DNA from 2 places in the Arthrobacter sp. P4_H3 genome. Region 2 is predicted to be linked to the other one. Evidence: riboswitches for the same ligand, from Rfam matches in the RefSeq annotation. Region 2 holds a riboswitch; the other holds the start of a gene.
What was found. Region 2 has a riboswitch for cyclic di-AMP ahead of AC1DRE_RS18550 (aggregation-promoting factor C-terminal-like domain-containing protein). Riboswitches for the same ligand answer to the same signal wherever they lie in the genome.

Region 1: it holds a riboswitch for cyclic di-AMP, as region 2 does, so the genes downstream of both, AC1DRE_RS12540 (C40 family peptidase) here and AC1DRE_RS18550 (aggregation-promoting factor C-terminal-like domain-containing protein) in region 2, are expected to answer to the same signal.

What each region holds. Positions count from the first base shown of each region.
Region 1 is NZ_JBFUKK010000008.1:24,661-40,082, reverse strand. It holds gene AC1DRE_RS12595 (ABC transporter ATP-binding protein) at 1-1,649, opposite strand, end outside; gene AC1DRE_RS12590 (ABC-F family ATP-binding cassette domain-containing protein) at 1,646-3,352, opposite strand; gene AC1DRE_RS12585 (hypothetical protein) at 3,536-4,279, shown strand; gene AC1DRE_RS12580 (hypothetical protein) at 4,276-5,010, shown strand; gene AC1DRE_RS12575 (alpha-mannosidase) at 5,200-8,226, opposite strand; gene fdhD (formate dehydrogenase accessory sulfurtransferase FdhD) at 8,401-9,273, opposite strand; gene AC1DRE_RS12565 (molybdopterin molybdotransferase MoeA) at 9,345-10,862, opposite strand; gene AC1DRE_RS12560 (DUF6457 domain-containing protein) at 10,859-11,227, opposite strand; gene mobA (molybdenum cofactor guanylyltransferase) at 11,289-11,906, opposite strand; gene AC1DRE_RS12550 (HNH endonuclease) at 11,954-12,454, opposite strand; gene AC1DRE_RS12545 (NlpC/P60 family protein) at 12,677-13,432, opposite strand; gene AC1DRE_RS12540 (C40 family peptidase) at 13,571-14,233, opposite strand; cyclic di-AMP (ydaO/yuaA leader) riboswitch at 14,304-14,481, opposite strand; gene AC1DRE_RS12535 (M23 family metallopeptidase) at 14,612-15,422, opposite strand, start outside.
Region 2 is NZ_JBFUKK010000016.1:20,175-35,596, forward strand. It holds gene AC1DRE_RS18540 (response regulator transcription factor) at 1-204, shown strand, start outside; gene AC1DRE_RS18545 (HAMP domain-containing sensor histidine kinase) at 208-1,737, shown strand; cyclic di-AMP (ydaO/yuaA leader) riboswitch at 1,939-2,113, shown strand; gene AC1DRE_RS18550 (aggregation-promoting factor C-terminal-like domain-containing protein) at 2,113-2,898, shown strand; gene AC1DRE_RS18555 (glycosyltransferase) at 3,061-3,867, shown strand; gene AC1DRE_RS18560 (DUF7793 family protein) at 3,936-4,304, opposite strand; gene AC1DRE_RS18565 (HAD-IA family hydrolase) at 4,370-5,074, opposite strand; gene AC1DRE_RS18570 (glyoxalase superfamily protein) at 5,118-5,495, opposite strand; gene upp (uracil phosphoribosyltransferase) at 5,603-6,238, opposite strand; gene AC1DRE_RS18580 (phosphatase PAP2 family protein) at 6,251-7,036, opposite strand; gene tadA (tRNA adenosine(34) deaminase TadA) at 7,173-7,664, shown strand; gene AC1DRE_RS18590 (DNA glycosylase AlkZ-like family protein) at 7,661-8,929, opposite strand; gene AC1DRE_RS18595 (glycosyltransferase) at 8,926-10,149, opposite strand; gene AC1DRE_RS18600 (6-pyruvoyl trahydropterin synthase family protein) at 10,154-10,552, opposite strand; gene AC1DRE_RS18605 (zinc-dependent alcohol dehydrogenase) at 10,556-11,560, opposite strand; tRNA gene AC1DRE_RS18610 (tRNA-Ser) at 11,665-11,754, shown strand; gene AC1DRE_RS18615 (hypothetical protein) at 12,010-12,477, opposite strand; gene AC1DRE_RS18620 (hypothetical protein) at 12,777-13,322, shown strand; gene AC1DRE_RS18625 (AAA family ATPase) at 13,500-13,745, opposite strand; gene AC1DRE_RS18630 (DJ-1/PfpI family protein) at 13,801-14,493, opposite strand; gene AC1DRE_RS18635 (hypothetical protein) at 15,260-15,422, opposite strand, start outside.

The DNA of each region.
Region 1 (15,422 bases), on a different contig from region 2:
GCTTCGTCAAGGATGACGACGCGCGGCTGCGCGATCAGCAGCCGGGCAATCGTGAGGCGCTGGCGTTCACCGCCGGAAAGCCGGTAGCCGCGCTCCCCCACCACTGTGTCAAGGCCGTCGGGCAGGGACCGGATCATGTATTCGAGCCGGGCCTGGCGCAGCACATCCCACATGTCCGCTTCTGTGGCGTCCGGGCGGGCCAGCCGCAGGTTGGAGGCGATGGATTCGTGGAACAGGTGCCCGTCCTGGGTCACCATGCCCAGCGTCGCCCGCATCGAATCAAAGGTGGCGTCACGGACGTCCAGGCCGGTCCCGGGCACTGTTCCGCCGAGGCGCACGGCGCCGGAATCGACGTCGTACAGCCGTGACAGCAACTGGGCGATGGTGGACTTGCCGGCGCCCGAGGACCCGACCAGGGCAACGGTCTGGCCCGGTTCCACCCGGAAACTGATGCCGTGCAGCACTTCTTCGCCGCCGCGGGTGTCCAGGGTGGAGACGTCCTCGAGCGACGCCAGCGACACCTTGTCCGCGGCAGGGTAGGCGAACCGGACGTCGTCGAACTCCACCGAGACGGGACCCGGCGGCACCTCAACGGCGTCGGGCTTCTGCTGGATCAGGGGCTTGAGGTCGAGGATTTCGAAGACCCGCTCAAAACTGACCAGGGCGCTCATGATTTCCACCCGGGCGTTGGAGAGCGCGGTGAGCGGCGCGTACAGGCGGGTGAGCAGCAGCGCCAGCACCACGACGTCGCCCGCGGCGAGCTGGCCCTGCAGGGCGAGGAAGCCGCCCAGCCCGTACACGAGGGCAAGCGCCAGCGCCGAGACCAGTGTGAGCGCGGTGACGAACGTGAACTGGAGCATGGCGGTGCGCACGCCGATGTCCCGGACCCGCCCGGCGCGGACGGCGAACTCACGGGATTCCTCGTCGGGGCGGCCGAAGAGCTTGACCAGCGTGGCGCCGGGCGCGGAGAACCGCTCGGTCATCTGGGTACCCATGGCGGCGTTGTGCTCGGCAGCCTCGCGCCGAAGGTCGGCCAGTTTGGACCCCATCCGGCGTGCCGGAATGAGGAAGATCGGCAGCAGGATCATGGCCAGCACGGTCACCAGCCAGGACTTGCCCAGCATCACCACGAGGGTGAGCGCCAGGGCCACCACGTTGCTGACCACGCCGGACAGCGTGCCGGCGAAGGCCGACTGCGCGCCGATGACGTCGTTGTTCAGCCGGCTGACCAGGGCCCCTGTGCGGGTGCGGGTGAAGAAGGCGATGGGCATCTTCTGGACGTGGTCGAACACCTTGGTGCGCAGATCCACGATCACGCCCTCGCCGATGGTGGAGGACAGCCAACGGGTCACGAGCCCCAGCCCGGCCTCGGCCACGGCCACGACGGCGATGAGCACCGCCAGCCTCATCACGACGTCGGTACCGGCGCCTGCGATGATGGCGTCCACCACCTGGCCGGCAAGGACCGGGGTGGCCACGGCCAGGACAGCCATGGCGATCGAGAGCAGCACGAAGGCGATGAGCTTGCGGCGGTGCGGCCGGGCGAAGCCGAATACGCGCTTGAGAGTCGCCTTGGAGAACGGCTTGGAACCGCTGGCGGCCCGCGTGATGTTGTAAAGGGAGCTCCATGCTACCCGGTCCATGCTCATCGTGACTGGCCTTTCATGGCGCCGTTCCCGGCGCCTGGTGATGCCGCGGCTGGTGCGGACCCGCCGGCGGGCAGCTCGGTCACCACGCCGTCCTCCACATTCCAGCGGACGTCCAGGCGTACGTTTTCCAGCAGCCTGCGGTCGTGCGTCACCAGGAGCAGGGCGCCGTCGTAGCTTTCCAGGGCCTCCTCGAGCTGCTCGATGGCGGGCAGGTCCAGGTGGTTGGTGGGCTCGTCCAGGACCAGCAGGTTCACGCCGCGAGCCTGCAGCAGGGCAAGGGCCGCGCGGGTCCGTTCGCCCGGGGAGAGCGAGTCGACCGGGCGCGAGGTGTGGTCCGCCTTGAGTCCAAACTTGGCCAGCAGGGTGCGGACTTCCGCCGGGGTCAGCTCCGTCAGGACAGCCTCGACGGCATCGCCGAGGGTGAGGTCACCGGCCAGCAGGCCGCGGGCCTGGTCGATTTCGCCAATGGCTACGGAGGCGCCCATGGCGGCGTTGCCGGAGTCCGGCTTCCGGATCCCCAGCAGGAGCCGGAGCAGCGTGGACTTGCCGGCCCCGTTGGGACCGGTGATGCCGATGCGCTCCCCGGCGTTGAGCTGCAGGTTCACCGGCCCCAGGGTGAAGTCACCCTGGTGGACGACGGCGTCCCGCAGCGTTGCCACAACGGCACTGGATCGCGGGGCCTGGCCGATGCTGAACTGCAGCTGCCACTCCTTGCGCGGCTCCTCCACTTCGTCGAGCCGGGCGATCCGGGATTCCATCTGGCGCACTTTCTGGGCCTGCTTCTCCGAGGATTCGGTGGAGGCCGCACGGCGGATCTTGTCATTGTCAGGGCTCTTCTTCATGGCGTTCCGGACGCCTTGGGAGCTCCACTCACGCTGGGTCCGGGCGCGGGAAACGAGGTCCGCCTTCGTGTTGGCGAACTCCTCGTACCGCTCCCGGGCATGGCGGCGGGCCACGGCGCGTTCCTCCAGGAAGGCCTCGTAGCCGCCGTCATACACCGCCACGGAATTCTGGGCGAGGTCCAGTTCCACGATGGTGGTGACACAGCGGGCCAGGAACTCACGGTCGTGGGATACCAGGACCACACCGCCGCGGAGCCCCTGCACGAACGCCTCCAGCTTGGCCAGTCCGTTGAGGTCAAGGTCGTTGGTGGGCTCATCGAGCAGGACCACGTCGAAGCGGCTCAGCAGGGCGGCAAGCGCCACGCGTGCCGCTTGCCCGCCGGACAGCCCCGTCATAAGCGCCTCCGGCCCCACCTCCAGGCCCAGGTCGGCAAGGACCGGCGCGATCCGGTCGTCCAGGTCCGCAGCGCCGGAGGCCATCCAGCGGTCAAAGGCCAGGGAGTAGGCGTCATCGGCACCGGCGGCACCCGAGCCCAGAGCCTCCGCCGTTGATTCCATGTCTGCCGTTGCCTGTGCACAGCCGGTCCGGCGGGCGACGTACCCTGCCACTGTCTCGCCGGCGACGCGTTCGTGTTCCTGCGGCAGCCAGCCAACGAAGGCATCGGCCGGGGCCAGGCTCACTGATCCGGCCAGCGGCTGGTCCGCCCCTGCCAGCAGCCGGAGAAGTGTGGATTTGCCGGCGCCGTTCGCGCCAACAACGCCCACGACGTCGCCCGGGGCCACGGTGAGGGAAAGTTTTGAGAAGAGTGTGCGGTGGTCGTGACCGCCCGAAAGATCTTTGGCAACAAGGGTTGCAGTCATTAGTCCATCCTCTCACTGCGGCCCAAAACGGCCTGAAATCCCGCCGGGCATGGAAGAACCCGCTGGTCCGGACTTGGGGGGTGTACGGACCAACGGGTTCGACCATCTAGCATAGTTCATATACCCCCCGCCGTAAAATCGACTGTCGCTACTCCAACCGCCCCACCCCGCAGGAAGCCATCCATGCCACTCCCCGCCAAGGCGTTCCAACGCTGGCTTCACGGAATAGCGCCCCAGGCGAGCACCGCCGATATCTGCAGGATCTCCGGAGTCAAGCGGACCACCCTGGCGCAGCAGCTGGTCCGCGGGAAGGTGGCGGAAAGCACCGTTGTCAGCATCAGCCGTGCCTTCAATATCAACCCGGTGGCGGCGTTGGCCACCTTCGCGAGTTACAGCGAGCTTGCCGGAAGCCCCGTGCTGCCCACTGCCGCGGAACTGGTCAGCCAGATCGCCACCATGGACCTCCTGAGTGCGGTCATTGCCCGCTCCGCCGGTGCAGCGGCCGGCGGCGACGCTGACAAGCCGCCTGCGCCGCGGCTCACACCCGCGCCGCATGCGACCTCCGTGAAGAACTGGGTAGACGCAGTCGACGACGGCGAACTCCGGCACCGGGTTTCCGCCGCCACCGGGATCGCCCCCCAGAATTACTCCGCGCAGCTGACCGCCAACCGGCTGACCCCGGAGCTGGCCATCGCCACGTCCAGGGCAGCCGGTGTCGGGCTGACGGGCGGGCTGGTGGCCACGGGGATGATTACCGAGTCCGAGGCCGGCTGGCCGCCCGGCGCACGGCAGGCAGCACTGGACGCCCTGTCCGACGGCGAGCTCGCCGCCCTGGCCGGCGAGCGGCTGCAGGCCCTGGGGAAGACCCTCAAGCGCCAGGAACAAGACCACCAACAAACCAAAACGATCTGGGAGAACCTCGGATGATCGAGATCCTGCAATGGTCCACCCTGGCCGTCTGCTGCGCCGCTGCCGTGGCGCGAATTCCAAGTGCGGTCAGGGGTGAGAACAGGTCACTCTTTTACATCTTCGTGCTGGCCACACTCGCAATCCTCCTGAGCATTGACGGCCCGTATGTAGCCATCGACGGCCTGCTCGGCGGCATCAACGTCGCCAACCTCATACTGCGCTTCGTCCTCTTCGCCGTCATCTTTTTCATTGGGCTGCGTTGCGTTAATGCCTTCGGCGCCGACAAACAGAGGCGCTGGCTGGTCGGGAGGCCTGGACTGCTGGTGTTTGGCCTCATATCTGCCGTCATGGTCGTCTTTTTCGCCATGATGGATTCGTTTAGCTCGTCGGCGGGGCTAAGTGCGGTGTACGAGCGCAGCACCCGCAATGCCCACCTGGTGGAGTATTACGGTGCAGCCGGACGGGCCTACCCGGCCTACGTTTCCCTTGTGCTTCTCCCCGCCATGGTGAAGGCGGTTGGCAGCCGGCTGCCAGGGCTGGTGCGGGCGGGTGCCCTCCTGCTGGCCATTGGCGGTGTCTGCCTGACCGTGAGCCTGCTGTTTCCCTTCTTCCCGGCACAGTTGACTCCCCTGAAGTTCATCATCAATTACGGAGCCGCGCTGTGCTTCGTGGTGGGCCTCGCCGCCTTCTGGATGGCCAGGGTCCGGGCAACGCAAGCCGCCCCGCAAAAGTCATCTACCGCAAAGTAGACTTAGGGCTTTCACAAAATCATTAGAACGTGAGAGAATCATGAATGTGTGAAAGTGGCTTCTGCTTTGCGCCGGGAATGGGGACAATCCGTTCGACGCCGGGCGGGCCGCTGAACACAATTGGGGGGATGAGTGGTGGCGGGCCGTTGGGGACCGCCCCCACTCAGCCTGTTTAACGGCTGTTGCGCCTCAGCGGGTGAATCGGAGCGTCACAAGCTGGAACGGCCGGAGCGTCAGTTTCGCGGAATCCAGGCCCGCCGTCACGCCCTGGCCCGCGATGGGACGCTCCAGCAGATCCACGGCATGGACGCCCTTCGTGTCGAAGTTGGCCGTCACCATTCCCTCGGACCGCTCCCCCAGGGACTCGTAGAGACGCACGATGACGTCACCGGAGCCGTCTTCCGCCAGCTTCACCGCCTCGACCACGATTCCCTGGTTGAACACCGTGAACAGGGGGCTGACGGCGTGGTCGCCCTTCACGATGCGCGGTGCAAGGTTGGTCCGGTAGCCCTCTTCCACGGCATCGGCGATGGCCGCCCCGGGCCTGATGGTCACCATGAGTTCGTGCCGGCCACGGTCCGCACCTGGATCCGGGTACTTGGGGGCGCGCAGCAGCGACGTGCGCACCGTGGTGGTGGTGCCGCCGTCGTCCCTCACGCTGCGGGTGACGTCGTGGCCGTAACTGGAGGCGTTGGACACCGCCACGCCATAGCCCGGCTCCGCCACGTGGATCCAGCGGTGGGCGCAGATTTCGAACTTCGCCGCCTCCCAGGACGTGTTGGTGTGGGTGGGCCGGAACACATGACCGAACTGGGTCTCCGACGCTGAGCGGTCCGCCCGGACGTCCAGCGGGAAGCCGATCTTGAGCAGCTTTTCCCGCTCCTGCCAGTCCACGGCGGTCAGGATGCTCAGTGATCCGGAGCCGGCCTCCAGCGATATCCGCTGGGTGATGGCTGACGATCCGGCCAGCCGTTCCACCACCACGACGGCGTCCCAGCCGCCCCGTTCCAGGGTCACCGAGCGCGCTTCGGTCAGTGAGGTGACGTTCCGGCGGTAGAACTCGTCAATGTCCCACGCGTCCCATTCGTTGGGCGTATCGCGGTGGAGTTCCAGATGGTTCCCGAACTGGCCCGGGGCAATCGCTTCGCGGCCGCTCGCGTGGTCGAGCAGCGAGGTCAGGAGTCCGTTGGCGTCCAGCACGGCCCTGATCATGCCGTTGTCCAGGATGTAGCCCCCGCCGGATTCGGTCACCGTCACCGGGTGGTCGCTCCGGACGGGTTCGGCGGCGGCCAGGGCGGGAACACCACTGCGTTCGTGCGGCGCTGCGTTGAGCAGGAACGCAGTGGTGCCTTCACCGAGCACGGCGCGCGCGGCGCCGGCGATGATGGCCTCAAGCGCATCCGCGACAGCCGCATAGTTCCGCTCGGCGTCCTGGTGGACCCACGCGATCGAACTCCCGGGCAGGATGTCATGGAACTGCTGGAGCAGGACCAGCTGCCACAGGCGTTTCAGTTCGGCCGCCGGGTAGGCGAACCCGCCCGCGGTGCGGACGGAGGCCGTGGCGCACCACAGTTCGGCTTCCCGGAGGAGGTGTTCGCTGCGGCGGTTGCCCAGTTTGGTTTTTGCCTGGCTGGTGTACGTTCCGCGGTGCAGTTCCAGGTACATCTCCCCCACCCACACGGGCAGGGACGTGTATTCAGCCTGCGCCTGCGTGAAGAAGTTGGCGGCAGTGCCGATCCGCACCTTCGGGGAGCCTTCGAGGTCGGCCGTGCGGTGGGCTGCGGCGATCATTTCCCGGGTTGGTCCGCCGCCGCCGTCGCCATAACCGAACGGGACCAGCGAGACAGTGCCACGGCCATGGTCCCGGTAGTTCCGTTCGGCGTGCGCCAGTTCGCGGCCGCTCAGTTCCGAGTTGTAGGTGTCAACGGGCGGGAAGTGGGTGAACAGCCGGGTGCCGTCGATCCCTTCCCAGTTGAAGGTGTGGTGCGGCATCCTGTTGACTTGGTTCCAGGAGATCTTCTGGGTCAGGAACCACTTGCTGCCGGCCGCCTTGACGATCTGGGGCAGCGCACCTGAGTATCCAAAGGAATCAGGCAGCCAGGCTTCCTGGCAATCCACGCCAAATTCATCCAGGAAGAACTTCTTCCCTTCGATAAACTGCCGGGCCATGGCCTCGCCGCCTGGCATGTTGGTGTCCGATTCCACCCACATGCCGCCCACCGGCACGAATTGGCCGGCCTTGACCTTCTCGCGGATACGGCCGAAGAGTTCAGGGTAGAACTCCTTCATCCAGGCCAGCTGCTGCGCGGACGAACAGGAGAAAACGAAGTCAGGAGACTCATCCATCAGGGCGACGACGTTGGAAAACGTGCGGGCACACTTGCGGATGGTTTCCCGGACCGGCCATAGCCAGGCGGAGTCGATGTGGGCGTGGCCCGTGGCAACCAGCTGATGGGCCGAGGCGTAGGCCGGGCGGGACAGCACATCGGCCAGGGCTGTACGGCCCGCCGCGGCGGTGCCGGGAACGTCGTCCGGATCCATGATGTCCAGCATCCGTTCCAGGGCGCGGAGGATCTCGTGCCGGCGCGGCAGTTCCATGGGGAGCTCGTGCATGAGGCCGCTCAGGGTCCAGACATCCTGCTGCAGCGCCCAGACGGTCTGGTTGAGTTCGGCGATCGCGATGGTGCCAAGCCGGTATTTGGGGTCCTGCCCGGCGGTCGCCTTGTCGCCGTAGGGCATGGCTGCGAAGGTCCAGCCCTGCGCGACGTCGGGATTGGCGGCGGCCTCGACGTAGAAGTCCACTGCCATGCCGCTGCCCAGGAGTTTCAGCGGTATGTACTGGTTCCGCGGTGAGATGGCCTTGATGATGGTTCCGTCCGGCCGCCACGCAATTCCCTCGCACTGGAAGCCGGGGGCCTCCAGGCTGAATCCGAGGTCCACGACGATCTCCACCGTGGTGTCAGGAGCAGTTCCCCATGAGTCCGGCACCTCGCCCTGCAGCCTCATCCATTTGGTGCTCCACGGGCGGCCCCACGGCGACTCGTGGTCCAGCGGGGTGAAGTCTTGGTGGAGGGCTTCCATGACGGAAACTGGCTCGTCCGGAACGTCCCAGCTGCTGAGGTTCAACGGGACGCTGCGGGTATACACCGCAGTGTCCACGCGTTCGCGCATGAAGCGGTCGAGACGGACTTCCGTGATGCGTCGGTCGTCGTGCAATGTGGTCCTCTTTAATGCCTGTGGCCTGGGAGCTGACAGCTGATCCGCGGTACGTGCCTGCCCGCTGGGTTCAGCTTATGCGCACACCCCGGAACTCGGCCGAAGGAGCGGATCGGCGCGTCCAATCGATGGATAAAATCTACTGCGCCCAGTCCGTTATTCCAAGCTCTTTGCCTATCCGGGCACCGGCGCGGGAGCCGTAATCCGGTGTTGTCCGGCATAGACATTGAGCGTGGTGCTCCTGCTGAATCCTGCCAGCGTCATGCCGCTGGCTTCCGCCAACTCCACGGCCAGGCTGGAAGGTGCACTGACAGCGGCCAGCACCGGGATGCCGGCGAGGGCAGCCTTCTGCACGAGTTCGAATGAGGCCCTCCCGGAGACCTGCAAGACCGTGCCCGCCAGCGGCAGCAGCCGTTCGCGCAGCGCCCAGCCAACCACTTTGTCCACGGCGTTGTGGCGCCCCACGTCCTCACGCAGGCACAACAGCTCAGTGCCGCCGTCGTCCGTGATCCGGAAGAGACCGGCGGCGTGGACACCTCCCGTAGCGTCGAAGACGGCCTGTGCTGCGCGGAGTTTGTCCGGCAGCCCGGACAGCGTCTGCACAGGGACAGTCAGCGGATCCGCTGCGGGGCTGAAATGCGACGACTTGCGGACGGCGTCGATGGAGTCGGTGCCGCAGATGCCGCACGAGCTTGAGGTGAAGATGTTCCGTCCCCTGTCGGGCAGGACGACGTCGGGCCGCAGCTGGGCTTCCACAACGTTGAAGGTCTGCACGCCGTTCTCGTCCTCGCCGGCGCAAAACCGCAGCGAGACGAGCTGCTCGGGGGCCCAGATGATGCCCTCGGACACCAGGAATCCGGCCACAAGGTCAAAATCGTCTCCGGGCGTCCGCATGGTTACGGTAAAGGGAAGGGACCCCAACCGTATTTCCAGCGGCTCCTCCACCGCCAGCACGTCTTCCCGGTGCCGCACGGGAAATTCACGGGACTGGGGGGAACCGTCCAGGACAAACCTGTGGATCTTGCGGCGTTGCGTCATGCGGGCCACGATGTGCTCCTAACAGTGCGGGATATGACCATCATTGCAAGCCCGGACCGCCTTCACCAGCGGGGACCGATTTAGCCCAGCAGGGCGCTCCAGTCCACGGGACCGTCCGAAGCCGCGGGCTTCCGGGAAGCCTTGCGTGGAGCAGTCTTGGGCTTCGCGGCCGCAGGTTCCGCCTGCTGGATCGGCGCACCCCAGGGCAAGGCGAAGGCGGGCACCGCCTCCCCCAGCTGAACGCCGTGCGGCGGAACCACCAGGACGCCGTCCGCCGCCGCAAGGCCGCGCATCATGCCGGGACCGGTGTGCTGGGCCGGGGATGCCATGCCGTACAGGAGCCTGAACGGCATCAGCCTCGTCCGTCCCGGATCCGGGTCGATCATCGTTCCGCAAGGCACTTCACGGATCGGCGGCAGTGTCCCGTGGCCCAACGCAGCCAACAGCGGCGCACCAACCGTGCAGAGCGCCATCATCGCGGCAAGGGGATTACCGGGCAGCCCAAGGATGAAGCGGCCGTCCGGCAGCTCGGCGAGGACCGCCGGGTGCCCGGGACGCATGGCGATGCCGTCGATCAGCAGGCGGCCGCCGAGTTCCGCGACAGCCCGGCGGAGGTGGTCCGTCCCGGAACGGCCGGTTCCGCCAGTGGTGATGACGACGTCGGCTGGCGCCTCTTCCGCGGCCGGCTCCCCTGTTTCCTGCCGGAGCACTGACCCGTCATCCGGCCCGGTGTCTTCCAGGGCGGCAAGCCATGCGTCATAGTTGTCGCCGATCTTCTCCTGCCCGGCGCTGATGCCACCAAGCATTTCAACCACAGCCCCAAGCTGCGGGCCGAAAGTATCACGGACCTTGCCCGGCGCGGGCAGGCCTGCGGTGACCACCTCCGATCCTGTCAGCAGGAGCTTCACCACGGGTTTCCCCTGGACCCGCAGGGCGTCGTGGCCGGCCAGCGCCGCAAGCGCAAGGTGGGCCGGGTTCAGGACCGTGCCGCTTTTGACCAGGATGTCCCCGGCGGCCGCCTCCTCGCCCGCCTTCCGGATGTGCTCGCCGTTCTTCGGTTCACCGGGCCGTGCGGCCCCGCCGAGGGCCAGGACCGGGAGCCCTTCGTCGTCCGTGGTTATCGTGCCGCTCTCGCTGCGAAGAACAGCCTTCGCCCCGGGCGGAATCAGGCCGCCGGTGACGATGGGGCTGGCCTGGTGGGGTGCGAGCCGATGTCCGGGGTCCGCCAGGATCCAGGGCCCCGTGCCATTGACTGCCCAGCCGTCCATGGCGGACGACGCGTAGTGCGGCATGTCCTGGAGCGCCGTAATATCGGCCGCGAGTGTTCGGCCCAGTGCGGTCCTGAGCGGCACCAACCCGGGCGGAATGGGAGTTGCGCAATCGAAGGACGCCTGCCGGGCCTCCTGCCAGGTGTGTGCCAAATGGCTGTGCCCGGTATCGGCGGACCCGGCTGCCGCGGCAGCGGCGTCCCCCGCTCCGGGTTCGGCGGAGGACCCCCGGGCCCCTCCGCCAGGGCGTGGTTCTGCTGAATCTTCGGTTTCGCCGCGTTCGGGCACGTCGCTGGCGGCGTCACCGCCGTCCGGCGGCGCAGCCGTCATGCGCCGGTGTTCCCAGTGCTGACCGACGGTCCGGGCGCAGCGTCGGTCCGCACCGCACCGGAGCCGACCGGATCAGCCGGGCCAGCTGTGGAATCGGCCGCTGCGTAATCCATTGCCAGCGCCCGTGCCACTCCCAGGGCCGCCTGCATTGAGACCGCGTCCGGCGCCTGCCCCGAGCCCGACGCCATACCCGCCGCGAAGCCAGCGATGAAAGTGGTCAGCGGCGCCGCCGGCCGCACCACCGAATGGGCCGCGACGCCGGCCAGCGCAAGCACTTCATTGACGTCCACCTCGACGTCCTCCAGCTCGAAGGCTTGCAGCAGGGCCCGGCACCAGTCCTCCAGCGTTTCGTCCTGGCTTTTCACTGTTGCCTCCAAACTCAAATTCAGTTGCGGTGCCACTGCACGGTCTCCCACCATCGGTGGATCATGACCCCTGGCGGGACACCCCTAACGCGGTGGCATCGTCCCACGTGTCCACGTCATCCGTGGCGCCGGCAGGGACAGTGACAGCCCGCACGTCAAGCCTAGCAAGGAGGGAGAAGACTGATGCCCCTGTGAGCCCCCCGCCCTTCTCCATTTCGTCCACCGCACGTTCTAGCGCAGCTGTGCCATAAAAGCCGGCAAGCGGCTGTTTGCGTCCATCCGGAGAAACGGCCATGATTCCCTCGGATTCGGTGACATCCCGGCTTTCATTGGCAAGGGCGGCCCGCAGGGCGGCCACGGCCTGGTCCGCTTTGGGCATGTCGCAGGCCAGGATCAGCGTCAACGCTGCCCGGAGGGGGCCTCGCGAGCGGTCAAGGGACGCCAAACCTGCAGCGATCGCCGCAGCAGGTCCCGCGAACACCGGCTCCTCGCGGCATGTCAGAACGCCGGGTGGCAACGCGCCCGGGTCAGGTCCAACCACTACCGTGGCGCCCGCACCGGCGGATGCTGCCAGCGACAGCGCCAGGAGGGTGGCGCCGTCGTACACGAGCTGGGACTTGGGCACGCCGCCCAGGCGCGAGGACCGCCCGCCGGCCAGAATCAAGGCATCAAACTCCACATGGCAAGCCTAGCCCCGGACCCGTGGCCCGGCGCAGACGTGACGCCTCAGGCGGCGGATTCGGGCAGGAGGAACGGGTCCCACGCTGGCGTGGGCTTCTCCAGCTCCTTGATCTGCCAGATGGTGCCGTGCGGAGGCGCCGGTACGAACCGGAGCTTCCAGCCCATCTCGGCCGGCGTGTGGTCACCCTTAACGTTGTTGCACCGCAGGCAGGCGGCCACCAGGTTTTCCCAGGAGTCCGCACCGCCCCGCGATTTCGGGTGGATGTGATCAATGGTGTGTGCTGCCTTACCGCAATAGGCGCAGCGGTGTCCGTCACGGCGCAGCACGCCCCGGCGGCTCACAGCCGTGATTGTGTTGTACCGGGGCCGGATGTAGCGGTTCAGGAGAATCACGGACGGGCGGCCCAGGATCTCCTGCGGCCCAACGACAGGATCGTCGCCTTCGGCCACCACGCTTGCTTTTCCGGTCAGCACAAGAACCAGCGCCCGGCGGAAGGTCACAACCGCCAGCGGTTCATATCCAGCATTAAGAACGAGAGTGCGCATGCACATACCTCTTCACGGCCGCACCCGTCAGGGGCTCGAGGGCCGGCTGCCCTCTGCTTGTCCGGGCTATGGATCGACAACACAAGAGTAAACACTCAAGTGCCCGATCACCGAATCGTGCCTTTACCACACGCTGCGTGTCGGTAAAAATTCACCTGCCGGAAACGCAGAAGAACCCCTGCCAATGGCAGGGGTTCTTCTGGAAATCGCTAACCGGAGGCTTTAGCCGCCAACGCGGATGAAGACCGGGCCGGAGCCGACGTTGACGCTGAACAGGGACGTGGTTCCACCGTTCCAGCCACCGTGCACGGCCTGGCCGTTACCGACGTATACAGCGATGTGGGCCATGCCCATGCCACCGTTTTCGTAGTAGGCGAGGTCGCCCGGCTGTGCCTCGGCTGCACTCACGGTGCGGCCCAGGGACAGGTAACCTGCCGGCCAGCCGTGGTAGTTGATGCCCACAGCAGCAAGCGCGTTCGTGGCCAGGGCGGTGCAGTCCTGGGAAACACCGAGCTGGGCGTAAGCGGCTGCTGCAATGGAGGCACCGTTTCCGCTGGCAGCGGCGGGAGCTGCGGGGGCCGCCGGGGCGGACACGGTTGCCGCAACGGCTGCGGGAGCGGCCTCGGGAGCAGCTTCCTGAACCTCGACGACCGGCTTCGGAGCCTCAACGACCGGAGCCGGGGAGGTGGAAACAGCCGGCTTCTCGAAGGCGATGGCGATGCTGGAAGCGGCCGAGATGTTGGCCGGAGCGGAAGACTGAACTTCCAGGGTGGAAGCGGAGGTTGCTTCGCGCTGAACGTTGGTGTCGGCAGCGTTGGCTGCGATACCGCTCGTCAGGACCAGACCGGAAGCAGCAGCGATAACCGCAGCCTGACGGCCCATGCCACCGGCGTTGTCGCCGACGGCCTTGGCAATGACAGCAAGCGAGTTGGTTTTGGTAACCTCGGCGCGGTGCCGTGCGATGGCACGAGTAGTCATTATTTCTCTCTTTCGTTTTCCTCAGACTGCGTGGCAGGCCGCGGTTTTTGGACGCTCCGGCATCTTGGGGGTAAGCCGGAACGGCCCGAACGGGTTTTTAGCGAAGTACGCGCGCTTCAGCGAAGGGAAGCGCGTGTTTTAGCGAAGCGTGTAGTACGCAGACGTGCCCGTGGCGGACACGGCGTGCAGGATGGTGCCCTGCGACGGGTTCAGCGCGCTGATCATCATGCCGTTGCCGACGTAGATGCCAACGTGGGCGCCGCCGTTTTGCATGACCAGGTCGCCCGGCGCCGGGGTGGCGGTAGGCGTCATGGCGTTCCATGCGTTGGTGCGGGGGATGCTGATGCCGGCCTGGGCGTAGACCCACTGGGTGAAGCCTGAGCAGTCCCAGCCGCTGGGGGTGGTGCCGCCCCAGACGTAGGCACTGCCGATCCCGGTGTAGGCGATCGCGGCGAGGCCCGATGCGGCAGCGGAGGAAACGGCGTCGGCGAGCTTGCCGGCCTTCGCTTCTCCGTCAGCCTCAGTTGAATCTGAACCGGTCGACTGAGCCCGTACGGTTTCAACCTTGGGCGCTGCCTTCGTGGTCACTGCCGGACGCTCGAAGGAAATAGTCGCTGTCGGTTCCGCGGTAACGGCCAGCTGGGCCGACTGTGAGCCGGACTCCGTGGAAGCGGACACTCCCAGGTTGGTATCTGCGGCGTTTGCCGGCATACCAACGCTGAGGATCAGTCCGGACGCGGCTGCGATGACAGCCGCCTGACGACCTACGGTCCCGGCGTTGGCAGTAACAGCCCTGGACACAGAGTTCAACGGGTTCGTACGAACCGTTTGCGCACGGTGGCGCGCAGAATTGTGACGTGTAGACACGAAGGTAGCCTCTCCCAATGCCTACGAGGTGAGCTGTCGGATTCGGATGGGAGTCACCCGGCCACTCGGCTTCCTGAGAAGCTTTGCGACTTAACCCCAAGGTCTTCTTGCGAAGACCAAAATTGGTTCCCCCGCCTCTGCCAGACGATGTAATGCGAACGGACCTTGAGCGGTGGCAGAGTTAGGCAATCCACTCAAGAGCGCCAACTTCGGAAAAGTTGGCGTGCTTTAGACGGTACAGGAATTCCCGGTCAATGTCACATTCAGGTCACGGCATGTCACAGGAATCCGAGAGTGTTCCATCGGCTTGGATCAGAGCCAGCCGGTGGGGTCGACGACTTCGCCGTTGACCATCACTTCAAAATGGAGGTGGCAGCCGGTGGAGGCGCCGGTGGTCCCGCTGAGGGCCACAACGTCGCCACGGCTGACCTTCTGGCCTACCTGGACGTTGGACGAGGACAAGTGGTTGTACGTGGTCTCCAGGCCGTTGCCATGGTCAATCACCACGCGGTTTCCGCCGCCGTAGGGGTGCCACCCGGAGAACGTCACCGTTCCGCTGGCCGCGGCCATAACGCTTGTGCCGCACTGGGCCGCATAGTCCTGCCCGCGGTGGAATTCGCCGGTGCCGCCGGTGATCGGGCTGACCCGAAAGCCGAAGGGGGATGCGGAAACCATCTGCGCCAGCGGTGCCCCGAGGCTTCCGGTGGACGCTGCACGGGTAATGGTGCCGGCGGACTGCGCGCTCAGCAGCTGCTTGAGCTTGCCGTCGGGATCGCCCTTGGTGGCGATATAGGTCCGGTTGAAGTCGATTTTGGCGCCTGCAGCCGCGGAAACCTCAGGCTGCGCCGCTACGGATGCGGCGGCCGCTGACGTGTTTCCTGTGTCCGCGGTGCTCATCATGGGTCCGGTTGACGGGACGGTCACAGTGAGGACCAGCCCTGTGGCGGCCAAGGCAATGCCGGCCTTCTGACCCACACCGCTGGCGGAAGCGAACTCCGTGACCTGGCTGAACAGGCTCCGGCGCCGGCGCGCATCACGATGTGCATCGCGTGGCCTGACCGTCATAACGGCTTCGGCCACGGGGTACTCCGAAGCGGGACCAGTCGCCCTGCGGCGGCCCCTG
Region 2 (15,422 bases):
CTCCTCCGCTACCTCATGGAGAACCCCAAACGGGTGGTCAGCAAGGCACAGATCCTGGACCGGGTGTGGGACTACGATTTCGGCGGCCAGGCCAACATCGTGGAACTCTACATTTCCTACCTGCGCAAGAAGGTGGACGCAACGCACCCGCCTATGATCCACACCGTCCGCGGGGCGGGCTATGTCATCAAACCGGCGGATTGAGCGGTGCCCACGCTTGCCGGCGTAATCCGCAAAGAAGGCCGCCGCTGGCTCGATCCCTCAACCTGGCACCTGCGCACCCGGCTGGTGCTCGTGGCCATGGCGTTGCTGGTGGCAATCTGCGGTGCGGTTGGCCTGTTCAGCTACGCGTCCATGGATTCATTCCTGACCAAGCAGCTCGACGATCGCCTGGGCCAGGCCTCTCGGATCTCCAACAACGCTGGCCGGCCTCCGAGCGGCAACCCGACCGGCAGGCCGAATCCGCTGGACGGCCCGGGCCAAGGCATCGGCACGCTGTTTGCCCGTATCAACGGCGAGAACGTCAGCTCCGGATTCCTCGCCAAGGACGCCACCAGGTCATCGTTGTCCTCCGAGGACGACCAGGTCCTGTTGGCCCTCCGACACGACGGAACGCCGGTTGACCGGACCCTGTCCACCGGTTCCTACCGCCTGGTGGCCGTAGAGGCGCCCTACGGGGACGTGATCGTCACGGGACTACCCCTCGATGAAAAGCAGAACACCCTCAACTCACTGGTGTGGACCATGGTGATCGTTTCGATGGGGGGCCTGGTCCTGATCGGCCTGGCCGGAACGGTCCTCATCCGCCGCACCATGAAACCCCTCGAGCAGCTGTCCGAAGTGGCAACGCAGGTTTCGCAACTGCCGCTCGACGCCGGCGAGGTTGCCCTCGCGGTGCGCGTGCCGCCGTCGAACGCGCACCCCGGAACTGAAGTGGGCAGTGTGGGGCACGCCCTCAACCTCATGCTGGACAACGTCTCCAAGGCCCTCGAGGCCCGGCAGCAGAGCGAGACCAAGGTGCGCCAGTTCGTGGCCGACGCCTCCCACGAGCTGCGCACGCCACTTACGGCAATCCGCGGCTACACGGAACTCATGCGGATGACCGAGGACTTCACACCGGACGGCAAGAAATCCCTGGCCAGGGTGCAAAGCCAGTCCGAACGGATGACCACCCTGGTGGAGGACCTCCTGCTGCTGGCCCGGCTGGACGAAGGGCAGCCGCTCAAGATCAGCGACGTGGACCTGACGCAGCTGGTGGTGGAAACCGTCAGCGACGAGAAGGTCATGGCCCCGGACCGCGTCTGGCAGCTCGAGTTGCCCGACGAGCCGGTGGTGGTCCGCGGGGACGCCACGCAGCTGCACCAGGTGCTGGCCAATTTGCTCTCCAACGCGCGCAAGCACACGGACCCCGGAACCACCGTCGTCACCGGCGTGATGCGCTCCGCTGACGGCAGCGCCGTGGTGACCGTGACGGACAACGGCGCCGGGATCCCGCCCGAATTTGTGGACCGGGTCTTTGCCCGCTTTGCCCGGGCGGACGCCGCCCGCACCAGCCCGGCAGGTTCTGCATCGGGTTCAGGCGCCGCGGGGGCGGCCGCCGCTGAGGGGACCAGCGGGCTGGGCCTTTCGATAGTGCAGTCGATCATGGAAGCGCACGGCGGAACCGTCGAAGTCACCTCCCGTCCGGGACGCACGGAGTTCGCGCTGCGCCTCCCCTCCGAACCACCGGCGGCCTAGTACCCGGCGCACGGGAATCACGGCCGGCCGATGCCCGTGCGGACTGGCCGGTCTTTTCTGTGATCAAACGAATTACTGGCAGCTCGGGCGCAAGTCAACGCGCCGCAACCGTGATCCTCGTTACCGAAATGTGACTTAAGGTCCCATCTCCTGTACGGTTTTTAGAGTGCGGCCACCGTTCCGGCCGCATATCCGGATGGACGCCAAACTCTGCCGCTACCCGGATTTCCTCATGATCAGGCAGAGGCGGGGGACCCAGGTCTCCGGGCATTCTGCATCGCCGCCCTCGGGGTGAAGCCGACACGTGAAGTTCCGTGCGGCCGGATGACCTCATCCGAACCCGACAGCTAACTCCGCCGGCATCGAGAGGCAACCATGACTAAATCCACGCCAGAAGTACGTCCAGAGCGCCCTTCACGTAAGACCGCGGTGCCCGCAGAACGCTCACGCCACCGCGCTGAATCAGCCAAGACGACGTCCCCGCTGTCCCGCTTTGCCGCTGGCCTCCACGGCTCCGGCCGCCGCGCCGCAGTGGTGGCGACCGCCTGCGCAGTGTTGGTCGGCGTCGGCGCCGCCGGCCAGGCTTCCGAGCCCGCCGCACCGGCAAGCTCGGCGACGGCCGCAGAAATCGCCGCATCGAGCGCCGACACGAAGTCGAAGCTCGCGTTCGAAAAGATCCTGGTTTCGGCCATGCCGGCTCCGGCTTCTGTCAGCATGTCTGCGCAGTCCACCGAGGAGCGGCCGTCCGAAGAGCAGCCATCCGAAGAGCGGCCCGCGGAAACACCGGCCCCCGCCCCTGCCCCGGCGGCGGCTCCGGAACCCGCTCCCGCTCCCGCGCCGCCTGTCGCCGTGGACGACCCCGCAGCGGCCCAGGCGTATGCCGCCTCGCAGCTCGGCAACTACGGCTGGGCAGCTGACCAGATGCAGTGCCTGACCACGCTGTGGACCAAGGAATCGGATTGGAAGACCACGGCCACGAATGACAGCAGTGGCGCGTACGGCATTGTCCAGTCGCTGCCGGCCGAAAAGATGGCCAGCGCGGGGGGAGACTACCTCACCAATTTCCGCACTCAGATCAACTGGGGCCTGAATTACGTCAAGGAACGCTACGGCTCCCCCTGCGACGCCCTGAACTTCCACTACGCCAACAACTGGTACTAAGCCGGCCCGTACCGGCCGGACCGGTCCGCATCAGCAGATGGCCCCGAATCCACGTGGTTCGGGGCCCTCGGCCGTGTTGCGGGCGTATCGCTTCCCAGCTTCCACAGCAGGCGCACAGCTGTGGCCTAAATCCTTTATATGCGCCAGCCTCATAGTTGAACCATGACGCTCACAGACCAGGCCCCGGGGATCCTGCCGCACACGCAACCGCGGGCGGCCGTCGACGAACGGACCGGAACCGCGGTGCCTCTCCTGGATGCGACCATCCCGGTCTACAACGAGGAACAGGATCTGGAGCAGTCCCTCCGGCGGCTGCACACTTACCTGCGCGGCACGTTCCCGCGCACCTTCCGGATTACTGTGGCGGACAACGCCAGCACCGACGGCACGCTCCGCGTCGCCGAGCGTGTGGCCCGGGAACTCCGCGAGGTCACCGTGGTCCGGCTCCCGGGACAAGGGACGGGGGAACGCGCTTCGCACGGTGTGGCTCGCGTCGCCGTCGCCCGTGCTGGCCTACATGGATGTGAACCTTTCCACCGACCTTGCTGCGCTGGCCCCGTTGATAGCCCCGCTCATCTCCGGGCATTCCGACCTGGCGGTCGGAACCCGGCTATCGCGCAGTTCGCGTGTGGTCCGGGGCCATCGGCGGGCGTTCATCCCCCGTGGCTACAACCTTTTGCTGCACACCCTTCTGGGCGCACATTTCAGCGATGCGCAGTGCGGCTTCAAGGCCATCCGCGCGGATATCGCCCGACAGCTCCTCCCCCACACCGCGGACAATGCCTGGTTCTTCGACACCGAGCTGCTGGTACTCGCCGAAAAATGCGGGCTCCGGGTGCACGAGGTGCCGGTGGACTGGGTAAACGAGTCCGACGCCGGCGTGGATCTTCTCCGGACCGCCCTCGCCGACCTGCGCGGCATGGGCCGCCTCAGCCGCGACCTGGCGACCGGCCGCATACCGGTTCCTGAACTTCGCTCGGCCCTGGACGGCGGCTCCGCGCCGGTGACGTCCGGCTGAACAGCGGTGGAAGGCGCGGCTACCCGTCCCCAAGCCACGTCATGGCTTCGTCAAGGCAGGTGAAATACCGCGTGGGAGCAGCCGGAGAGTTCATGCTGAGAAAGAAATTGGCCATGGCCCGGTCCACCGGGGACGATCCTAGGAGCGCCACCCTCGCCACTGTGCTGGGACGGGCGAAGACGCGCCGTGCACCGCGGCTCATGGACGCCGCGGCAGCCATGTCCACCAGAATCGGATAGCGCCGCCCGCCGCTCAACTCCTTGACCGCCGCCATGACGGCCGTCGCGGCATCCTCGGAGATCGCCAGGCCTTGAATCCATCGCACATGAAGAACACCATCGCGCAGAACAACGGTGCCTCTGGCGCCGTCAATCGAAACTTCGGTCATCCTATCCCCCCAGATAGCGTCAGCACTCTTCACCGACCCTAGCCGACGGGAGCCCGGTTCGGACGTCAGAACCGGAAGGAAATCGTCCGTACACCGGCCTCGTCCACTGCCGTGGTCATGGAGACCCCGGTGTAGTCCTCGATGTGCAGGACGCCGTCCGGCAGCTGACCGGTGTTGGGCCCGATGGCCACGGTCCTGATCCCGGCGGCAAGTCCGGCCGCGATGCCTGCGGGCGCGTCCTCAAAGACCACGGCGTTGGCCGGGTCCACCCCGAGAAGTTCGGCAGCCCGGAGGTAGCCCTCGGGATGGGGCTTGCCCCGCGTGACAAGATCAGCCGTGACGGCAGTGGCAGGCATGGCGAGACCAGCGGCGCCCATCCGGATATCGGCCAGGAGCCGGTCGGCCGACGTCACCAGTGCCACGGCATCCGCCGGCAGCCTGCGCAACAGATCAGCGGCTCCGGGCAAGGCGACAATGCCCTCGGTCCGGACGCGTTCCATTGCGCCGAGTTCCGCAGTGAGCGCGGCGACGTCGGCTCCCGCCGGGGCAAACCGGCGCACCGTGTCCCCGGCCTGGACGCCGTGCGAGGTCCGGAGGATCTCGGCGAGGTCCAGGCCGTAGCGGGCAGCAAATTCGCCCCACACCTGCTCCACAATGGCCGTGGAATCAACCAGGGTGCCGTCCATGTCGAACAGCACGGCCCGTGCGGTCAAGGTTGTCGCGGACCGTGTGGCGGAGACGGGGGTTGCGGCGTCGGCAGGAAAGCTCATGCTTCCATCCTGCCCCACGCCGGGCGGCGCGGGTTTTTGTGACTTAGCCGTTCGGGCGTTGAGGGAGGTACTGGACCGCCCACTTGTTGCCGTCAGGATCGGCAAAATGGACGAAATGGCCCCAGTCCTGGACGTCGATGTCGCTGACCTCAACTCCGTTGTCCTTGAGGTGCTTGTGCGCGGCCTGGATGTCGCTGACCACGACCTGCAGGCTCGGGGCGGTGCCGGGAGGAGCGTCACTGAGACCCTCGCCGATAGCGATCGAACAGGCCGATCCGGGCGGGGTCAGCTGGACGAAACGGATGCCGTCCATGGGCCGCTCGTCGAAGTCGGCGTTGAAGCCCACCTTGTTGACGTAAAAATCCTTGGCACGGTCCACGTCGGACACAGGGACAAACACCAGTTCAAGTTTCCAGTCCATGGGGCACAGGCTATCCGGGGCCGCCGGAAACCGGAAGGGGGCAATCGCTTCGCACCGGCTTAGCCGGCGCCCCTGTTAGCCAGCGATGCTGTCAGCCAGGGGTGCTGTTAGCCGGCGATGCCATAGAGGCGGTCGCCAGCGTCGCCGAGTCCGGGCACGATGTAGGACTTCTCGTTGAGCTTCTCGTCAATGGATGCCAGGACGATGGTCACGTTGGCGTCCGAGAGTTCTTCTTCCAGCTTGGCCAGGCCCTCGGGTGCCGCCAGCAGGCAGATGCACGTGACGTCCGAGGCGCCGCGCTTGAAGAGGAACTTGATGGCTTCGCGCAGTGTGCCGCCGGTTGCCAGCATGGGATCCAGGACAAAGATCTGCCGATCCGTCAGGTCCTCGGGGAGGCGCTCCGCGTAGGTAATGATGTCCAGCGTTTCCTCGTCACGGGCCATTCCCAGGAACCCGACCTCGGCTGTGGGCACCAGTTTGGTCATGCCTTCGAGCATGCCCAGGCCGGCGCGGAGGATGGGAACCACCAGCGGGGTGGGCTTGGTGAACGCGGTGCCGATGGTGGTGCTGACCGGAGTCTCGATGGTGACCGGCTCGGTGCGGACGTCCCGCGTGGCCTCATAGGCTAGGAGCGTGACGAGTTCCTCGGTGAGCTGCCGGAAGACCGGGGAGGGAGTGTTTTTGTCCCGCAGAACGGTGAGCTTGTGGGCGACCAGCGGGTGGTCCACGACGAGTGTGCGCATGGGTCAAAACTATCACTCGGCGGTGGTGTCCCCGCCCCGCGATCCGCCGGCTTCCTGACGCGGGCCCGCGCCGCCGCCACCGGGTTTTCCGCCGTGGGTGCCATGGTGCACGTCCGGCTCCTCCCGGAGTAACGGGTGGTCGAACGTCGGAGCCGGTCCTGCGTGCTCGCGGTGCCGTATGACGTGGAAGAGCCGGTGTGCCAGGATCACGATTCCCACCCAGGCGAGGCCAAGGAGCCACCCGGCGATGACATCCGTCAGCCAGTGATGGCCGAGGAACACCCTGCTCAGGCCCATCGCGATGATGAAGATCGCACCGGCCGTGATCATGGACACCCGGGCAACGGTCCGCTGGATCTGCAGGCAAGCCAGATATACCACCAGCCCTATCACTACGGTGGTGTTGAGCGTGTGCCCGCTGGGGAACGACGGCGAATCTTCGTAAGGCGGAACGGCATCCGTGTGGTCCGGGCGGGTGCGGCCAAACAGCTTCTTGCCAAAAGTGGTCGCGGTGACCGAAGCAGCCGCAGCGCCACCCACCAGGATGAGGGGCCGCCAGGTACGCCCTGCCCACGTAAGCCAGGCCGTCAGGATGCTGCCGACGATCGGCATGCCGACCCCGCCGCCGATGTTCGTGAAGGCAGTGACGGCGGAGTTGAGCCAGGGGCTCCGGAGGCCCTCCGACAGCGCCAGCGCAGGCTTGTCCAGATTGGCGAGGCCCGCTTCGTCCACCACGTCGTCGTAGACTTCGGCACCCATAAACGCCAGCGTGACGACGATTGCACCGCCAACCAGCATGGTGATCCAGAGAGCAGCGTAGGGAACAACCCACCGTCCCCATCGGTCGGTGATGCGGTCAGTCAAAGTCTTCACGTCGTCTCCCGGGCTCATCCGTCGTCTGCGCCTGCCGTACCTTCGAAACTATCATTGAGCCATGACTTCCCCGGAGCCCCGCCATGCCGAATGGATGGGCCTTGCCCTCGCCGAGGCACGGGCTGCACTGGCCACCGAGGACGTGCCGATCGGCGCCGTCGTCATCGGACCGGACGGCGAAGTCCTGGGTACCGGGAGGAACGAACGGGAAGCCCACGGTGATCCCACCGCGCACGCCGAGATGGTGGCCATCCGTGAGGCGGCAGCCCGGCTGAAGGCACTTCCCCAAGGCGACGGCTGGCGGCTGGCGGACTGCACCCTCGTAGTGACGCTGGAACCCTGCGCCATGTGCGCGGGCGCCGTTGTCCTGGCGAGGATCCCGCGTGTGGTGTTCGGGGCGTGGGACGAAAAGGCGGGGGCGGCCGGTTCGGTGTTCGACATTCTCCGCGAGCGCCGGCTCAACCACTGGGTGGAGGTCTATGCCGGCGTCCGGGAGCAGGAGTGTGCCACGCTGCTCCGGGATTTCTTCGCCGGCCACCGGCAGGTCAGCTAACCGGCATTCGCCGCGTCCAGGGCGTCAATGCGCTCCTGCCTGGACGCGGGCGAGTCAAGGCTGAAGGAACGGAAATCGCCCAGGTCCTCCCGGATCCACGCTTCCATCTCGGCGATCCGCTGCCCGACACGCGGCGAAGCCCTGCCGAAGAGCCAGTGGGCAATCCGCTGCCCGACGGGATCGTACTGCCAGAGTCCGATGATCCGGCCTCTGTCCAGGATCGGGTGGTCCGGCAGGTCGGCCTGTTGCGCGAGTATCGCGCCGAGCAGTGTCGCGTCCCCGTCGCCGTCCGCGAACAGGTCCGCGGCGTTCCGCCGCTGGATGACGAGCGAGTCCGTCCCCGCGAGAAGCTGGATCTGTTCCTCCGCTGGCACGTCAAAAGCGGCGAGGCGTGCGACGTCGTCGGGCAGCATCCACAGCGCTTCGCCTTTGGCGGCAGGGTGGGCGGTGGGCACCTCGACGGCACCGACGGCGGCCAGGGCCGCCTTGCTCTGGGCGACCGTGAACCCGGAGAACCACTGGGATTGCTTGAGCGCGGCTCCGCCGGTCCAACCCAAGTACTTGCGGATCAGCTCGGTGCGGGCGGCATCCATGTCCAGCAGGCTCGGCGGCAGGTCCCAGAGCGTGTAGGCGTAGCGCTGCTGGTCGAGACGGCCGTTGGCAGGGACGCGGCGGATCCGGCCGTCGCGCTGCAGCAGGCCAAGAGCGGTGGGGAGGGTGGTGGAGACGCCCTGCCTCTTGCCTTCCTCGCCCAGGCTTCGGACGGAATCGCCCAGTTCGTCCTTGAGCTGTTTCGGATCCAGCGGGCGGCCAGCCCCGGCCAGGGCGTGCACCACCTGGTCCTCGAGCAGCGTAAGTTCGCCGCGGTCCACCCCCAGCCTGCCAAGCACCTTGAAGGCTTCCGCGGAATCCTTGCCCAGCTTCAACGCCCACGCGAAATCCTCCGCGCCCAGGATGTAAGTGCAGCCGCGGGCGCTGGGGAGTTCGTAGATCCGCATCGCAAGGACGTCGGCATCAACCTGTTCGCGGCGGATTCCGGCACGGGCGAACAACGTGAGGTAGGGGTTGGCGCCGCCCAGGGAACGTGCCCAGCCGGCCCTGGCCAGGACCTCCGCCGCGGAATGACCGGCGAGGCTGCCGTCGAGGCCCTGTTTGTGCCAGGCCCACGCGCGCAGGCGTTCCGCCGTGACCGTGTGCGCGGGCGGCACACTGACGGCCGCGGGATTAGCCTCCGGAGTCTCAACAATGAGGGGCTCGGTTGTCATAGGGGCCATTGTCCATCAGCCGGCACGGCAACGGAATGACCCGGCGAAGTCCGGCTTCTCGGCGCATTCGGTCCCGCCTTGTCCGCCGCAATGCTGTCCAGCACAGTCCTGGCCGTGGCATCCCAGCCCGGCAGCCGGTTACGCGCATCCAGTGCCGCGCCGCGCCACCGCGAGCGAAGTTCCGGATCCGTCAACCAGCCGCGCAGGACTGCCGTCAGCGGGGACGGGTCCGCGCCGAGGACGACGGCGGCGCCCGGCAGCGCGGGTCCCCCGCCGCCGTCGGGAGCTGCTACCCCGACCGGCGGCCCCGCCGGACCCGGTGAACCCGGTGAACCCGGTGAACCCGCCGAGAGTGCCTCGACGGCGCCGGTGCCGGCCCGCACCACCACCGGGATTCCGCGGGCGAGGGACTCGGTGACCACCATCCCGTACGCTTCAGCCCGCGAAATGAGCAGGCTGAGATCGGCGCGGTGCCATGCCTCGTCCAGGACCTGCCCACTGAGCTCGCCGCTGGCGGTCACCCGGCCGGTCAGCCCGAGCCGGGTTACCGCGCTGCGGACCGTCCGGGCGTAGGCGGGGTCGGCGGAATCGGAGCCCACCAGCGCCGCAGTCCAGGGCAGATCCGTGAGTCCTGCGAGGGCCTTCAGCAGCAGGAGCTGGTCCTTGTTCGGCAGCAGTGCAGCCACTGCCACGAGGTGTGGCGGGTTCGAGCCGGCCGCAGGAGGAGCGGCATCAGTGCCGGGCAGCGCCACGTGGATCGGGACGGGGCAGTGCTTGTCCCGGATTGCCGCAGCCGTCGTCGAACTGGTGCAGATCACGCCCGCGGCGGCCGCCAGCGCACGTTCCTCCAGGTCCGGGTGCGCTGCCAGCGGCATGTGCAGCAGGATCCACGCGGGCCGTCCCGCGGCGGCTGCCGCCTCCATTTCCAGCGGCGCGCCCAGCGCAACCAGACCGTCCACGATGGTCACCGGCCCCCCGGACCCCTCGGCCCCGCCGGCGCTGTCCAGTCCGCCGTCGAGCAGTAACCCGGCCAGCCGCCGTCGTTCTTCCCTGGTGCCCACCGGCCAGTGGCCGTCAGCGGGGCAGACGTCCACGTCCGCCCCAAGCGTGGTGAGCCCGCGGACCAGCGCGGCGTTGTAGGCGTTGCCCCCTGAGTTGTGCAGCACGTTGCCCGGCACGATCAGCCGTATTACGGGTCTCTCCGCGCGGGGCCCGGGCATGTGCTTACGCGGCGTCGAAGTCGAGCGCGAAGGAGGCCCAGGCGTCGGGGTTCTCCCGGAGGGTGACGTCCAGTCCTGCCAGTTCCCGCCCGTCCTCGCCGTCGCGGACCTTCGCGGCGACCGCCTCGGCGATGTACTGCGCGAGGGCCTCGGTGGTGCTCAGCTTCCCGGCAAAGTCCGGGTGCTCGTCGAGGTTCTTGTAGTTCAAGCCGGCCAGCACTTCCTCAATGAGCCCGCCGGCCGCACCGATATCCAGGACGATGGCGTCGTTGTTCAGCGCCCGACGGCGGAAGGTCACCTCCGCGACAAACGTGGCCCCGTGCAGGCCCTGGGCGGGCCCGAAGGCTTCGCGCGGCAGGCTATGGGCAATCATGAAGTGGCGACGGACGGTCAGGCTGAACAAGGGCTACCTCTTGTCTTCGGCGGGGTATTCAATGACGTGGCAGAGCGCATCCAGCCGGCCGTCGGCCAGGTCATGGACGACGACGGGAAGTTCCGCAAACGGGGAGGATCCGGTGAGGAAGGTGTCGTAGACGGGATCGCTGAGCAGGGACACGGCGAGCGCCAGGCGGTCGGCGTTGGTCCGGCGGTGGCGGCGCGAGCGGGCCACGACCCCGACCTGGCTGGCACGGATGGAGAGCCGGCGGGCGTGGAAGTCCTCCCCCAGCGGGATGGTGACCTTCCGGTCGGCGTACCAGGACATCTCGATGACGTCCCCTTCGTCGCCCACCAGCTGCAGGCTCCGTTCGAGGCCCTCCTGGGAGGCCGAACAGTGGATCACGATGTCACAGTCCGCAAGGGCGTCGTCGGGGTGCGCGAATTCGACACCGAGTGCTTCGGCGAAGGTGCGTTTCGCCGGATCGATGTCGATCAGCTGGAGCCGCTGCAGCGGAAAGGTGCGCAGCAGGGTGGCCACCATGCCGCCGACCAGGCCGGCGCCGACAACGGCCACGCGGTCGCCCAGCCGGGGCCCGGCTTCCCACAAGGCGTTGACGGCGGTTTCCACGGTTCCCGTGAGCACTGCCCTCCGGGCCGGGACGTTCTCCGGGACCACGGTCAGCGACTCCACCGGGACAACATAGCGGTCCTGGTGCGGGTGCAGGCAGAACACGGTGCGCCCCACCCATTCCTCCGGGCCTGCCTCCACGGTTCCCACGGAGAGGTAGCCGTACTTCACCGGCGAGGGGAAGGAACCCTCCTGCAGGGGCGCCCGCATTTGTTCGGCAACCCGGGGCGGCACGTTGCCGCAGTGGACCACCGTTTCGGTGCCCTTGCTGATGCCCGAGTAAAGGGCACGGACCAGCGCTTCGCCGGGGCCCGGCGCGGGCAGGTCCTCGCTTCGGAGTTCGCCTTTTTCGTGGCCGACGGTCCAATAGGCCTTGGCTTGGGAGTGCTGCTGGGAATTGATCATCTTGCTTACGAATCTAGTCCCCGGCGCGGGCGCGGGGAAGACATCTGACACCGGCGCGCCCTCGTTTTGGGAAGCGAGCCATGCTCCGGTAACCTATTCAGGTTGGTGACGTGTCCGAGCGGCCGAAGGTGCAACACTCGAAATGTTGTTTGGTGTCAAAGCCAACGTGGGTTCAAATCCCACCGTCACCGCCAAGTGAGTAGGCGTCTACTTCGTTGATAACACAGCGAAGTAGGCGCCTTCGCTTTTCTGTAATTCAGTCCCGTGAGCGCACTTTGAGCGCGACAGCTGCAGCGTCAAGATCATCCACTTGCTGATGCGTCTCATTTCGTCAGTCAGCTCGTCGGTGTTGCGCAGCAGACGCTCAGGCAATCCACCGTGACCAGTTCGCGGTTCGAACGAAAGTGGCGGGGTATCCATCTGACTTTCGCGACCCGCCATCTACGCAGTCAGTATCCGTAGTGATTGACCACGACCTGCACCGTGGAGTTGTCATCCCCGGGTCCGTAGTCGTGCACCGAGATGCGTACGTTCCAGCCGTCAATAATTCCGACAGCCCGGCAGTCCAGTCCACCTGCGTTGAACCGCGGGTTCCTCTCGCACTTTTCCAGCTCCTGGGGAACCAGGCTGACCTGGTAGATGTAGCTCTCCAGGTCGCCTTGCTGGTACGCCTGATGGGTGGCCCATCTGTAGGCATATTGGGAACACGGGCCGCCCAGTGGGATGCACACGGCCGCAGCCACCGGGGGCTGGGTTTCCAAGTTCTCCCATCCCGGACTGGTTTCAAGGCGATCCGCGATCGACTTCAGCTCGGCGATGATCCGGTCGCTTTTCCAGGACGCCCAGACGAAGAAGGCTGTGAGACAGACAGCCAGCGCGGCCAGCACAGCAAGCCAGACCTTGCGGCGGCGGCTCATTCTCTTTGGTATTCCGCTGACCCCCATGAGAACAGGGTAGTCAGGACCAGGTAGCTGCACTCCGCAACCGTATGCAGTCCATTGAAAGCCGGCAGCGAGGCGTGGCGGCCGTCACCCTCTATTCTGCGCGTTGCCGATGTCCTTCAAATCCGAGGACGCATTTGCGTTTAGACTTTGCCGGGATAGGGCCGAACAGGCCGATCACATACTGGGGGAAATATGCTCCGTCGTACCATCAGCGCGTCTTTGCTCATACTCACAGCCACGTTGGCATTCCGCACCCAAGGCAGGTAGCCGAAATGTCGACAGCGCAGATCATTAACATCTCCATCACGGTATTCACGACTGTGTCCATTGCCGCGATTGCCTGGTGGGCGCGGAAGCACCCCAACCGGTCCAAGGAGTACCCGGAACAGGTTCGTATGCCGAAGGTGCTTTTGATCTTTGGCTGGCTCTGCGTGTCCGTGGGGCTCCTTATGGGTCTGTTCGCCTTCACAACAGACCGTGCACCTCTTGGTGCCCGTATTGCTTCGGTGGCGATTCTCCTGGGTGGGCTGGCATTCGTCGCGATGTACCGCAACTTTTACGTGGCTCCGCGCGCCTATGAGGTGGCCTTCCGCAGCGTGCTCGGCAAGGAGCACCTGATTGCCTATAGCGACATCGCGCATTACAGCGTGGGGACGTTGAAAGGTCAGCAGTTCCTGACCGTGAGATCCGTTCACGATGTCAAGCTCAGCCTGAACATGAGCGCTTACGACATGACGCCATTACTGCGGGCCATTGATTTCCGCGAGGTCACAGGCCGTTGGCCTGTGAGACCCGAGGTCGCTATGCACGACATGTAGCGCAGCGGCGCACCCGCCGCCGTCGTTGAGGAGGAAATCGGCCGGCAATCGGCTCCTCATCGTTGGCGACAGCCTCGATCCAATCCACAGCCTCGTCGGAAAGCTGGGGACCGTCTGCTGATTCGCCAGCCCACCCATTAAGCCAGGTTCGCTGGAGTTGGCTCCCAGTTGAGTCGTCTAAGCGCCGGAGATAACGATTAGCGGTCCTGCTTCCAATGTCGGGACCTCGAAGTGATCGTAGTACTTGGCAGCCAGTTCCTCGCTTAGCTGGAAGTTGTCCGCGTGCTCTATCGTTCTGGCACGAATACGCGCGAGGGCTACAGATCTAGGCGTTGCCAAGTAGATGGTTTCCGGCTCAACGCCTAGCGATCTTAGGAGGGCACGGTAGTTCTCACGCATACGTCGCGACCAGAAAGCGGGCACCTACCCTGGCTGGCCAAGAGGCCCGTAGCCGTAGAGCGGCTTCGGGGCACGAGGGTCAGTGGCCAATGCTGAGCAGCGCGTCGGCCGCATCGCGGACCGCAGAACGACGGAGCTCTTGGGTCGCGGTGATGACTTCCTGGACATATCGCGGATCTGCCTTTGCGGGTGACCCGTGGTCGAAAGGAGGTTCAGGGTCGTACTCAATGGCCAGCTGAATGTTGCCCGCGATTTCGCTGCCATATAGCTCCGCCGCGAGAACAATCGCGAAGTCGATTCCGGACGTGACACCGGCTCCGGTAATTCTGTTTCGATCACGAACAACACGCTTACTGACAGGAATTACCCCGAAGTCTTCGAGCATTTGCAACGAGGCCCAGTGGCTCGTTGCCCGGTAGCCAGTCAGGAGCCCTGCTGCTGCTAGAGCGAAAGAGCCCGTGCAGACAGAAGTGACCCACCGCGCGTGGGCTGCCTGGGCGCGTAGGAACTCCAGTGCAGGGCCGTCGGCGAAGAGGTCGAATGTCCCGGCGCCGCCAGGAACGAAGAGCACATCAGCTGCCGGGCAATCGCCCAGAGTAGTGGTGGGGACGATGCACCAGCCTGCATCTGTTTTCACCGGTTCGAGATCATGCCAAGCGAGATGGACCCGCGCATTCGGGAATTTGGAAAAGACTTGGGCTGGCCCTGTGAAATCCAGTTGAGTGACGTTCGGAAAAAGAAGGACGACGACGCTCAGCGGCTCTTGGGTCATGCTGTCTACCTTAGTTGCCCTAACGGTCGAGGCAGATCTTCGTCGCATATGCCTGCACCTCTGTCGCCCCGAAAGGGGTGTCCGTGTAGACAGTTGCGGACAGCGCCCGTAAGCCGAGCCTTCAGTACGCGGGGGGACCGCCCCCAGTTTTGTCGACTCCATCGCCTAGGGCGCTGGGTGACCTCAGCGCCCGGTAATGGATATCTTTCCAGACTGCACCATGAACAAAATAGCGCTGCGACACGCCGCCATTTGCCTCCGAAGCCCACAGGGTACGGGCGCTACGGCTCTGACAGACTTCGACCATGGAAATGCCTGCAACACTTCATCCTTGGCCCACTGTGGCGCCTTGGCCCCACGGTGGCGATACCAGGCTGTGTGGCGTGCATATCTGTAAGAGTCCAGCTGCTTCTGGTACTCCGCCTCAACGGCGTCCTCGACCAGCTGCTCTGCGAGGCCTTCAGGACGTTTTCGTCATTAGAAGCCGCCTGCTCCACGAGTTCGCGGTCTCCTTCACCACGGAGGTCCTCAAAGGCTTCGGGGCAATCTGCAATGGCCTGGCGGTCGGCAGCTGTGCGCTCGGCGGAAGTCATTACTGTCGGTGCGGCGACTGTTGTAGTGCTCAGCTGCGCGGCATGTGAGGACACCTGCACCGGTGCCACACACTGGCTCTGCCGCCGCTTCCAGCGGAGTGCCTTCATGGAGCTATTCTGCGCAGGAGGGGCCAAGCCGGAAGTGGTGCGGGCTTCTCCGTTCGCAGATGGGGTCAGTCGGGCGTGGTCTCGCCGGGCTGGTCCTTCTTGGCTCGTTTCTGCATTCCAACAAGGAGGAACGTTGTTCCCATCGTGAGGAAGGCGATCCACGCTAGATTTCCCATAATCAGCAGGACCACCGCCAGTATGAAAAAGACGATGCAGAGCTGGAGGAAT